One region of the Pseudooceanicola aestuariicola genome, then DNA from elsewhere that is predicted to be linked to it. Evidence: riboswitches for the same ligand, from Rfam matches in the RefSeq annotation. Region 1 holds a riboswitch; the other holds the start of a gene.
The links. Region 1 has a riboswitch for cobalamin ahead of ACI3GR_RS05470 (DUF4198 domain-containing protein). Riboswitches for the same ligand answer to the same signal wherever they lie in the genome.
Positions count from the first base shown of each region.

Region 1 (5,955 bases):
CCGGCGACACCAAAGTCGTGGGCAAAGGATCCTGCGATCAGGTGTTCATCACCACGGCGGGCGTCGGTGTCATTGCGCCCGGCACCGATTTAAAGGCCGAAAACATCCGCCCCGGTGACGTGGCCATCGTGAACGGCGTGCTGGGCGATCACGGCGCAACGATCTTGGCCGCGCGGGGTGATCTGGCCCTGTCCGCGCCTTTGGAGTCCGATTGCCAGCCGCTGAACCACCTGATGGACGCGGTGATCAAAGCCGCGCCGTCGACACGTGCCGCACGGGACGCCACACGCGGGGGCCTCGCGTCTTCGCTGAACGAAATGGCCGAAGCTGCGGGCGTGACGGTAGAGCTGGACGAAACCCTGTTGCCGCTGCGGGATGAGGTGAAGGGGATGTGCGAAATCCTTGGCCTCGATCCCCTGTATTTGGCGAACGAGGGCACTCTGGTCCTGTTCGTGGCCGAAAGCGAAGCCGAGGCCGCACTGGCCGCCATGCGCGCCCTGCCCTCGGGGCGCGAGGCAAGGATCATCGGCAAAGCGGTGGACAAGGGCCGCGTTCCGGTTGTGCTGCGGTCGGCCTTTGGCGGTCAACGCATCGTCGATATGCTGGTGGGCGAACAGCTGCCGCGTATCTGCTAAGCTGCCGTATCAAATCCACCTGTCCCAATCGCGCCGATTGACACGGCCTGCCCGATTGCCCATTACGGGGATGTGAACGGTTCTGTCGCGTGCAACATCACGCGGCAGGAGCAAAAGGGAATACGGTGAGGCGTACCCATCAGGGACCAAAACCGTAGCTGCCCCCGCAACTGTAAGCGGAGAGTGCGACCGACGATGCCACTGAGACCCCTTCGGGGCTATCGGGAAGGCCGGTCAGCGCGAAGACCCGCGAGCCAGGAGACCTGCCGTCACAGGATCGGGAAACCGATCTTACCCAACCGGACGCCGGGGTGAGCGTCTGGCTCGGCAGGTCCAAAATGACCCCCTGAGTCCAGCATCCCGTCTGTCCTTTCATCCGTGGGCCCGCCCACTTGCTTGAGAGGCATGACATGACACTAAACGGACCACTGCTGGCAGCCTTTGCCGCACTTGTCCCCCTTTCTGCGCAGGCGCATTTCGTGCTGCCCTATGCAGACAACGTTCAGATCGACCGCCCGGGGGATCTGCCCCTTGCGCTGGTCTTCTGGCACCCGTTTGAAAACGGCCATGTGATGGATATGGAGGTGCCGCACGGCTTCTACATGATCCACAATGGCGACCGGATCGATCTGGCCGACCGGCTAGAGGCCACGCCGTTCCAAGGCGCCCAGAACACTGGCGCCGGGTTTCGTGCTACGCTGCCTGTCAAACGATCGGGCGATTATGTGCTGGTGACGGAACCCGTGCCCTATCTGGAACCCAGCGAAGATAAATACATCCAGCAGTTCACCAAGGTCGTGTTCAACCGCAACGGGTTGCCCACTGACTGGGCCGACCCCGTTGGCCTGCCGACGGAAATCCTGCCGCTGGTGAAACCCTACAACGTCCTCGCCGGGTCGACCTTTTCGGGTCAGGTACTGCGCAATGGCGCGCCCGCTGCCGGGATCGAGATCGAAGTCGAATATGTCGCCGCCGTCCCCGATCTGGACAGCTTTGCGGCCAAACCCCCTACCGTCGGCCCGATGCCGGGGGGCGCAGTCGTCGTCGTCACGGATGCCAATGGCTATTTCAGCTTTGGCGTTCCGCGCGCGGGCTGGTGGGGCTTTGCCGCTTTGGGCTCGGGTCCCGTGACGGAACATGACGGCAAAGAGCTTAGCCAGGACGCCGTGTTCTGGATCCGCGCCTACGGGATGGAATAGCCCATGCATATCGTGGACGGAGCGCTGTCGAACCCGGTCGTCCTTGGCGGCGCGGTTTTGGCCGTGGGCGGCATTGCGATGGGCCTACGCCAGATGACGCTGGAACGGATCCCGGCGACGGGCATCCTGTCGGCCAGCTTTTTCGTCGCATCGCTGATCCATGTGCCAATCGGGCCGTCTTCGGTTCATCTGGTGCTGAACGGTCTGGCCGGGCTGGTGCTGGGATGGGCGGCCTTTCCCGCGCTGTTCGTCGGGCTGCTGTTGCAGGCGGTGTTCTTCGGCTTCGGCGGTCTGACCGTGCTGGGGATCAACACGCTGAACATCGCGGGGCCAGCGGTTCTGGCCTGGCTGATCTTTGGTCGCATGGTCGAACGTGGATCGCCCATGTCGGGCGCTGTCTGGGCGGGCATCGGCGGGGCCTTTGCCATCGCCGCGACGACCCTTGGCGTGGCGTTTTCACTGGTCCTGACGGGGGAAGAATTCCTGCCCGCGGCCCGGCTGGTGTTTTTTGCCCATATCCCCATCATGGTGATCGAGGCGCTTTTGACCGGCGCGGCTGTGCTGTTGATCCGCAAGGTGCGCCCGGACCTCTTTACTGCGGCCAAGGGGGTAACGCTATGATGCGGCCCGGTGTCTTGGCCCTGATGCTGTCCATGGCCCCGCTGCCCGCGCTGGCGCATAAGGTCATCTTTGGCGTCTTCCCCTCGGGCGACGCGATTGAAGGAGAGCTGGGGTTTTCCAACGGCGACATGGCTGTTGGAGCCGTGATCGAGGTCTATGACACTTCCGGCACCAAACTGGGGGACGCAACGACCGACGGTGACGGTTTCTTTCTATACACGCCGCAATCCCCCGTGGCGCATCAGTTCCGCGCCGATCTGGGCGCGGGCCATGTGGCCGAGGCGGTGATGCCCGCAGACGAGGTTGCCGCCATCCTTGGCGTGGCCAAGATCGACCCGCCCGCCCCTGCCGCGACCGCCGCAGCAACAGCGCCTTCGGTCATCGTCGCGTCGCTTTCCGACGCTGACCGGGCCGAGATCGCGACTATCGTCCGGGACGAGATGCGCCCCCTGCGGCGCGAAATCGCCGCCTACAAGGAAAAGAACGATCTGCAGACGATCCTTGGCGGGCTGGGCTATATCGCCGGGCTGTTCGGACTGGGCTTTTACATCGCCGCACGGCGCAGATTGGCAGGCTGATCCATGACCTACCGTATGACATCCGACGACACGGCCGATGTGCGGTTTACCCGCTGGCGGATCATTGATCTGGACCCCCGGATGCGCATCGTTCTGGCGGCGACCTTTGCATTGGTGGTCGTCGCGCTATCGGACCTGATGGCGCTGACGCTGGCGGTGCTGGTCGCGGTGGCGCTGCTGCCGCTGTCGGGCCTGCCCGCGAAACAGACGCTAAAGCGGATGGCTGGCATGGATGGGTTCATCATCTTCATGCTGCTTCTGATGCCGTTTTCCGTGCCCGGCACGCCGATGTTCACCGTCTTTGGCTTTGCCGCGTCATGGGAAGGTCTGTGGCAGGCCGTGGAAATCACCCTGACCGCCAACGCCGTGATCCTTGCGCTAATGTGCCTTGTCGGGTCGATGGAGCCGGTGACGATGGGCCATGCCTTGCACGCGCTGAAGGTGCCGGATCGTCTGGTGCAGCTGTTGATGTTTACCATCCGCTATATCGAGGTGCTGCGCGAAGAATACCTGCGTCTGCGCGCCGCGATGCGGGTGCGTGGGTTCCGGCCGGGGACCAATTGGCACACCTATCGCAGCTTTGGCTATCTGGTGGGCATCCTGCTGGTGCGGTCTCTGGAACGGTCAGAACGTATCCTTGGCGCGATGAAGTGTCGTGGCTTTACAGGCCGGTTCGTGCTGCTAGAACGGTTCCGTATGGGTGAACGGGACTGGATGTTCGCCGCCTTCATCATTGCCGCGCTGGTCATTTTGATCATGGTTCAGTTCCGCCATGCCATTGCTTGAGTTGCGCGACATCAGCTTTGCCTATCCCGGGCATGGGCTGGTGCTGGACGGCGCATCGCTGGTGTTGGAGCCGGGTGAACGCCTGTCCGTGACCGGCCCAAACGGCGTCGGGAAATCCACGTTGTTCAAGATCGCCGTCGGTCTATTGCGTCCCTCAGGCGGAGAGGTCGTGGCCTTCGGCGACCCGCGTCAGACCGAGGATGACTTCACCGAAGTCCGCCGCCGCATCGGCTATGTGTTCCAAGACCCCGACGATCAGTTGTTCAGCCCCACGGTGGCCGAAGATATCGCCTTTGGTCCGCTGAACCTTGGCAAATCCCGGGACGAAGCCATCGCAATCGTCGACGACATCCTGTCACGTCTGAACCTGACCCACCTGCGCGACCGCATCACCCATCGCCTCTCGGGCGGGGAAAAGCGTCTGGTCACCCTTGCCTGCGTGCTGGCGATGGAGCCTGAGGTGCTGATGCTGGATGAGCCGACGAACGCTCTGGACCCAGAAAACGAGGCTCGGCTGGTTGCAATCCTCGACACGCTGCCGCAGTCGATCCTGCTGGTCAGCCACGATCCCTTATTCCGGGATCGCATCGCGCCTCAGGGCTATCACCTGCAGGGCGGCAAGCTGACCCGCCGCTGACCCGCCGCTGACCCAAGCGCCCCGCATTTTCACCGATTAGAACCTGCGGGCGTTTCACCTGGTGGAAAGTGCCCAAAGGCTTGATTGCAAGGGACACCCCCCTGCCGTCTTCTTAGAAAGAAGGAGGAAACGCCCGTCCCAAGGACATCCACAAGACCGGAGGAGCGGTCGGCTGTCGCCGAGGCAGGCCATTTCCCAAACAAAAGCCAAAGCGACGTATCTAAGGTGAGTCGCAGGGTCCAAACGGCCCATTGGGAGGAATTTATGAACGCTCATGATCGCGTCCGGTCCACGGACGCCTTTGACCCGTTTGATCTGAACGCACCGCATGCTCAGTGGAAGTCGTTCCGGGAAGAAGAACCAATCTTTTATCACGAACCGTCGGGCTATTGGGTGGTGTCGCGTTACGACGACATCAAGGCCATCTTTGATGACTGGCAAACCTTTTCGTCCGAGAACGCGCAGAAACCCATGCGCCCGATGTGCGACGCCGCGCGCAAGGTTCTGACCGACGGTGGCTTCACCGCCTATTCCGGCCTGACCGCCCGCGTGCCCCCGGACCACACCCGTATCCGCAAGGTGGCCCAAGGCTGTTTCGGCCCGCGCCGGTTCAAATCGATCGAACCGCAGATCGCCGAGATCGTGGAACGCCATCTGGACGCGCTGGAAGAGGCGGGCAAAAACGGCGGCCCGGTCGATTTCTGGCAGGTCGTCGCCTACCCCGTCCCGGCCTATGTGCTGTTCACCCTGATGGGCATCCCGGATGAGGACGTGCCGAAGGTCAAACAATTCGGCGAAAGCCGCGCGCGGATGACGTGGTCGGACCTGACGGACGAAGAACAGATCCCCGTGGCGCATGACATGGTCGCCTATTGGAAATACATCCACGACCTGCTGGACATGCGCCGCGAAAACCCGGGCGATGATTTTCCGTCGGACCTGCTGCGCCTTCAGGCCGAAGGGGCGGACATCACCAACGACGAAATCGCGGGCGTTCTATATTCGACGCTGTTTGCGGGGCATGAAACGACCTCGACCTTCATGGGCAATTACGTGATCGAAGCGCTGCGCGACCGCGGTGCTTGGGACGCGGTTAAGGCGGATGCGTCACTGATCCCCAACGCAGTCGAAGAAATGCTGCGCTTTACCCCATCGGTCGTGGGCTGGCGGCGCAAGGCACGCCATGCGGCGACCGTGGGCGGCGTCGACCTGCCCGAAGGGGCCGAGATCCTGATGATCACCGGGTCCGCCAACCGCGACGAGTCGCAGTTCCCCGAGGGCGAAAGGCTGGACATCACCCGGACGAACGCGCGGACGCATTTGGCCTTTGGCTATGGCATCCACTACTGCCTAGGTTTCCAACTGGCCAAGATGGAAGGCAAGGCGCTGGTCGAACAGCTGGTCGCGCGCTTCCCGACCATGCGGCTCGCCCCCGGGTTTACGCCGGAATACAATCGCAACATCACTTTCCGTGTGCCGAAATCGGTCATGGTCGAATG
Region 1 covers NZ_JBJGSF010000001.1:1,204,928-1,210,882, reverse strand. Annotated here, with positions in the region: gene hypE (hydrogenase expression/formation protein HypE) at 1-635, shown strand, start outside; cobalamin riboswitch at 696-921, shown strand; gene ACI3GR_RS05470 (DUF4198 domain-containing protein) at 1,046-1,834, shown strand; gene cbiM (cobalt transporter CbiM) at 1,838-2,455, shown strand; gene ACI3GR_RS05460 (NikL family nickel/cobalt ECF transporter subunit) at 2,455-3,033, shown strand; gene cbiQ (cobalt ECF transporter T component CbiQ) at 3,037-3,819, shown strand; gene ACI3GR_RS05450 (energy-coupling factor ABC transporter ATP-binding protein) at 3,806-4,456, shown strand; gene ACI3GR_RS05445 (cytochrome P450) at 4,721-5,955, shown strand, end outside.

Region 2 (5,955 bases), on a different contig from region 1:
CGCCGCCGCCCGCGCTTCGTCCGCCTCATTCCAGCGGCGATACAGCAACATACCTTCAGCCCGGCGCAGATCAGCCCCGATCGACCGATAGCGCTGCGCCTGCCGCGACTGGCGTTCCAGCGTCGCCAACTGCTGGCTCAGCGTTTCGATCACGTCATCGACGCGGGTCAGGTTCTGTTCCGCGCCTTTCAGCTTCAACTCGGCCTCGTGCCGCCGTTGATACAGGCCCGAAATCCCCGCCGCTTCTTCCAGAATACGGCGGCGCGACTTGGGCTTGGCATTAATCAACTCGGCAATCTGACCCTGACGCACCAGCGCAGGGGATTGCGACCCGGTCGAGGCATCGGCGAACAGCATCTGCACATCGCGCGCCCGCACGTCCTTGCCGTTGGTTTTGTAGGCTGACCCAACATCCCGTGTGATCCGCCGCACGATTTCCAACTGATCACTATCGTTGAACCCCGCCGGCGCCAACCGTTCCGAATTGTCCATGGTCAGGCAGACTTCGGCAAAGTTCCGGGCCGGGCGCGACGATGCCCCGGCAAAGATCACGTCTTCCATCCCGCCGCCGCGCATGGCGGTGGGGCGGTTTTCGCCCATGACCCAGCGCAACGCTTCCAGCAGATTGGATTTGCCGCAACCGTTCGGCCCCACCACGCCCGTCAGACCATCATGGATCAACAGCTCTGTCGGATCGACAAAGCTTTTGAAGCCTGTGAGTCTGAGTTTGGAAAAGCGCAACAGCGACACCTTGAACGATTCTGATCCATTCAGGGTGACGCAGGACAACGCGCTGAGTCAACGTCGCCGCAGCCAAATATGGAGGCTGCGGCGATGATATCCACAAGATATTGGTAATGCGCACCCCCAAAAGGGCACGCACCAGACAGATCAGCTGTCGGTATTCGCCGGGGCGAGGCGCACCAACTGACCGTCTTCGAAATCGGTCACGGCAAGGATCGATCCGTCGCTATCGACGGCCAGATCCCGCACGCGGCCCAGATCGGGGGCCAGACGCTCTTCGCCGGTCACAACGCCATCTTCCATCTCAAGACGGACGATCCCGCCGGGATACAAGGACGAGATAAACAGATCGCCGTTCCAGTCGCCAAAGGCCTCGGCCTCGTAGACCATCATGCCAGCGGGCGCGATGACCGGGTCCCAGAAATAGACCGGCTGCTCCATCCCGTCCTGCTGCGAAATCCCGGTGCCAATCGCGTCACCGCTATACTGCTCACCATAGGAAATCACCGGCCAGCCGTAGTTCTTGCCAGCCTCGGTCAGGTTCAATTCGTCCCCGCCCTTGGGGCCATGTTCGATGGTCCACAGCTGGTCGCCCATCATCCAAGCGCCCTGAATGTTGCGGTGGCCATAGCTGAAGATTTCGTCCATCGCGCTGTCGTCGCCGACGAAGGGGTTATCCTCGGGGATAGACCCGTCCAGATTGATCCGCACGACTTTGCCGAAGTGATTGTCCAGATCCTGCGCCATCACGCGATATTCCTGCGTGAAATGTTCGCCGGTCGTCACGAAAGCATGGCCGTTGCCATCAAACACGATGCGGGACCCAAAGTGCATTGGCGCATCCACTGCGGGCGATTGGACAAAGATATCCTCGGCATCGGTGATCTCGGTCAGATCCTCGCTCAGCACGCCGCGACCGGCTGCAGTGGCATAGTTGCCGTCAACCGGCTTGGCATAGGTCCAATAGATCATGCGATCGTCGGCAAAATTCGGGCCCAAGGCCACGTCCAGCAGACCACCCTGTTCCGCCACTGCAATCTCGGGCAGGCCGCTGATCGGATCGGACATCGTGCCATCCGCCGCGATATGGCGCAGGTTGCCCGCGCGTTCGGTTACCAGATAGCCGCCGTCATTCGGCAGAACCTCGATCCCCCAGGGATGCACAAGGCCGCCTGCAACGGTGGTGCGCTCCACCTGCACGTCAGAGCTGAGCAGCTCGGCCCGGAACTGGTTTTCCATGGCAGGTTCAAAATCTGTGTTCCGCTCACCCCAGCTGTGGGTGGATTGGCCCAGAACAGGCGCGGCGGCAAGAATGGCAACACTTGAAAACAATGCGATACGAGAGGTCATGTCGTTCCTTTTGCGATGATGGATTTGTCACCCAACGCACCGATCCCACGGCGGTTTCATCACGAATGTTTCAAGGCCCCGCCCTTGACCCCAATTTGCTTGACCTAAGGCGCGTCCCGCCGCAAACACGACGCGATACGGTTCCCCAGCAGGATGCGACCCATCCGGGGATAATCGGGAATGCGGACAGGACGACCTAACCAAGGGTCCTTAGCCGCAGCCGCCCCCGCGACTGTAAAGCGGTAGCAGGTCTGACAGACGCCACTGGGCAGCCCTTGGGCACCCGGGAAGGCAAAGACCCGCAGCGACCGCCAGCCAGGAGACCGGCCGTAGCCCATGGACCCAACCCGCTGTCGGGGATGACAGCGAAGGAGAGACAAAATGCCTGCCAAGATACCCGCCACCGTCGTCACCGGATTCCTCGGCGCCGGAAAAACCACCATGATCCGCCACATGCTGCAGAACGCGAACGGCAAACGGATCGCGCTGATCATCAACGAATTCGGCGACCTTGGCGTAGATGGTGACATCCTGCGCGGCTGCGGCGATGAAACCTGCCGCGAAGAAGACATCATGGAGCTGTCGAACGGCTGCATCTGCTGCACCGTGGCCGACGACTTCATCCCGACGATGGAAAAGCTGCTGGACCGCGACGACGCGCCCGACCACATCGTGATCGAAACCTCTGGTCTGGCTCTGCCGCAACCGCTGGTCCGCGCCTTCAACTGGCCCGGTATCTCGACCCGCGTCACCGTGGACGGTGTGGTCACGGTCGTCGACGGCCCCGCGCATCACGCGGGCACCTTTGCCCATGACGTGGCGGCCGTGGACGCACAGCGCGCCAAGGACGAAAACCTCGACCATGAAACGCCCCTGTCAGAGCTTTTCGAAGATCAGCTAGCCTGCGCCGACATGATCGTGGTGAACAAATCCGACCTGATGGACACGACCGCCCTGACCACAACCACCCAGACGCTGACCGACGCGGTCCGCCCCGGCGTGCGCATCGTGCAGGCGTCGATGGGCGCCCTCCCGACCGAGGTGCTGCTGGGTCTGGAAACCGCCGCGGAATCCGACATGGAGGCCCGGCACGAGGTGCACCACCATCATCACCACGACGATGACGAAGACGACGATCACCACCACGATCATGAACACGAACACGGCCATGACGAGTTTGAATCCTTCGTCGTCACCCGTGGCGAAATCACCGACGCCAAGGCCTTTACCGAACAGGTCGCGGAAACCATCCGCACCCACGGCATCCTGCGCCTCAAAGGCTTTGCCGCCGTGGAAGGCAAACCCATGCGCCTGACCCTGCAGGCCGTCGGCCCCCGGATCGACACCTACTTCGACCAGCCCTTCGGCAGCGCTGCCCGCGAAACCCGGCTGGTCGTCATCGGTCAGACCGGCCTTGATCGTGCCGCCATCGAAAAGGCGCTCGCCGCATAACGGAGGCCCCCATGATCATCGTCGAACCCGGCAACCCGCTGGACCCGGTGCCCTCGGCCCTGCTGGACGCGAGCCAATCTTTGATGCGGCGGCTCTTCAACCCCGAGGAAAACCATTTCCTCAGCCACGAGGCGCTGGCCCAGCCCGACGTCCGGTTCTTCATCGCGCGCGACGGGTCTGAAACCCTTGGCTGCGCGGCGCTGAAAATCTGCGACGGCTACGGAGAGGTCAAAAGCTTCTTCGTCACCGACGCCGCCCGTGGCCGTGGCATCGGCGCCGCACTGGTCCGCCAGATCGAAGACACCGCCCGCGCCGAAGGCCTGACCCTGCTGCGCCTTGAAACGGCCGAGTTGCTGGACGCCGCCATTCGCCTTTACGACCGCCACGGCTTTGCCCGCCGCGGCCCGTTCGGCGATTACTCGGAAAACGGTACCTCGGTCTTCATGGAAAAGAAAACGGCCGAATAGTTGGGCGCCAGTCTATCGCTTGCTGTCAGGCGTTCGTTTAACTGGGACCCAAGTCGAACCCGACTTAGACGTGGGCGGCAACTGCCGATTATCGGCAACCGTGGCGAAGTTGTTAGTCTGACCCCCTCTTGGTCCCTGCTCGCGGTAGATACCTCCGTTTTTTCCGGTAGTTTGACCGGGTCGCAATCCTTTAGCCATTCTGGCCTCCTTAGGTTCGTTGATGCTCAACGGCGTCACCTTAACACATCCACCTCCGACCACGAAGTACATTAAGAGAACAAAAGCGGACATTAAATAAACATGCATCTTCTCGCCGCCACCCCCGGACGTATCGACGACAACGAAGCGGTCGATCTGCAACAGACGCCCGCCGATCTGGTGGTGATCTCTGCCGCCGACACGGAACTCGCCGCCCTGTCCCACGCCCGCACGGTGATGGACGACGCACCGTCCCTGCGGCTGGCCAACATGATGAACCTGCAGCACCCGCTGTCGGTGGACCTGCATCTGGACGACACGGCGACGAAATCCAAATTGGTGATCGCTCGCATCCTCGGCGGCGCGGCCTATTGGAAATACGGGCTGGAACAATACGCCGCCCGGCTACGCGAAGCGGGCGTGCCCTTCGCCGCCCTGCCTGGTGACGACAAACCCGACGCTGACCTGCGCAGCCTCTCGACCGTGGCAGAGGATGACTACACCGCTCTCTGGCAAGCCTTGGTCGAAGGCGGGCCAGAAAACGCCCAGACCTTCCTGACCCACGCCAAGGCGATGATCGACGGCACTGACCGTCCCGCGCCCGCGAAACCGCTGCTGAAGGCCGGGCTCTACTGGCCCGGCGCGACTGACCCAGACCTTGCGATGCTGCAACAGGTCTGGTCCCCCGACGCGCCCACCGTCCCGATCATCTTCTACCGCGCGCTGCTGCAAGCGGGCGACCTTGGCCCCGTGAACCGCCTGACCAAAACGCTTCTGCGCGCCGGTATGAACCCCCTGCCCGTCTACGTCGCATCGCTGAAAGACCCGGTCTCTGCCGCGACCCTCGATCACCTCTTCACCGAAACAACGCCCGAACTGATCCTGAACCTGACCAGCTTTGCCGTCGGATCGCCCCACGGCGACGACACCGGACAGAACCCGCTGACCGCGCCTTCGGCCAACCAAAGCCCGGTGTTTCAGGTCGTTCTGTCCGCCACCTCCGAAGAGGTCTGGTCCGACACCCTCACCGGCCTCTCGGCCCGCGATATCGCCATGAACGTGGCCCTGCCCGAGGTCGATGGCCGCATCCTGTCCCGCGCCGTCGCGTTTAAGGGCGAAACCCACTTTGACGAGGCCACCCAATGCCCCATCGCGGGCTGGCAGACCCGTGGCGACCGCATCGATTTTGTCACCAAGCTCGCCGCCAACTGGACCCGCCTGCGCCGGACAGAAACCAAAGACCGCCGCGCCGCGATCATCCTTGCGAACTATCCCAACAAGGACGGACGGCTGGCCAATGGCGTCGGCCTAGACACCCCCGCCGCCACGGTTCATGCCCTCAACCTGCTGGCGGACCAAGGCTACACCGTCGAAAACCGCCCCGCCGACAGCGACGCGCTGATGGCCGAGATAACCTCTGGCCCCACCAACTACCTGACTGATCGCACCGACCGCGAGGGCGGCACATTCCTGCCCCTCGACACCTATCTTGACCACTTCAACGCCCTGCCTTGGGACGTGAAGGAACAGATCACCAGCCAATGGGGCAAACCCGAAGACGACCCTTTCGTCACGACGCTCGCCCCCGACGACGCCTCTTTCAGCTTGATGGAAATATCCCCCCCGGAGGGTCGGCCGGCCACAGGCACCAAAGGCTTCAAACTCTCGCTACACCCCCACGGCAACGTCATGGTCGGCGTCCAGCCCGCCCGCGGCTACAACATCGACCCGGAGGAAACCTACC
Region 2 covers NZ_JBJGSF010000002.1:669,718-675,672, reverse strand. Annotated here, with positions in the region: gene smc (chromosome segregation protein SMC) at 1-741, opposite strand, end outside; gene ACI3GR_RS11255 (PQQ-dependent sugar dehydrogenase) at 892-2,094, opposite strand; cobalamin riboswitch at 2,216-2,440, shown strand; gene cobW (cobalamin biosynthesis protein CobW) at 2,476-3,546, shown strand; gene ACI3GR_RS11245 (GNAT family N-acetyltransferase) at 3,558-4,013, shown strand; gene cobN (cobaltochelatase subunit CobN) at 4,314-5,955, shown strand, end outside.
Region 2: linked by a shared signal. The riboswitch ahead of cobW (cobalamin biosynthesis protein CobW) and the one ahead of ACI3GR_RS05470 (DUF4198 domain-containing protein) in region 1 are both predicted to bind cobalamin.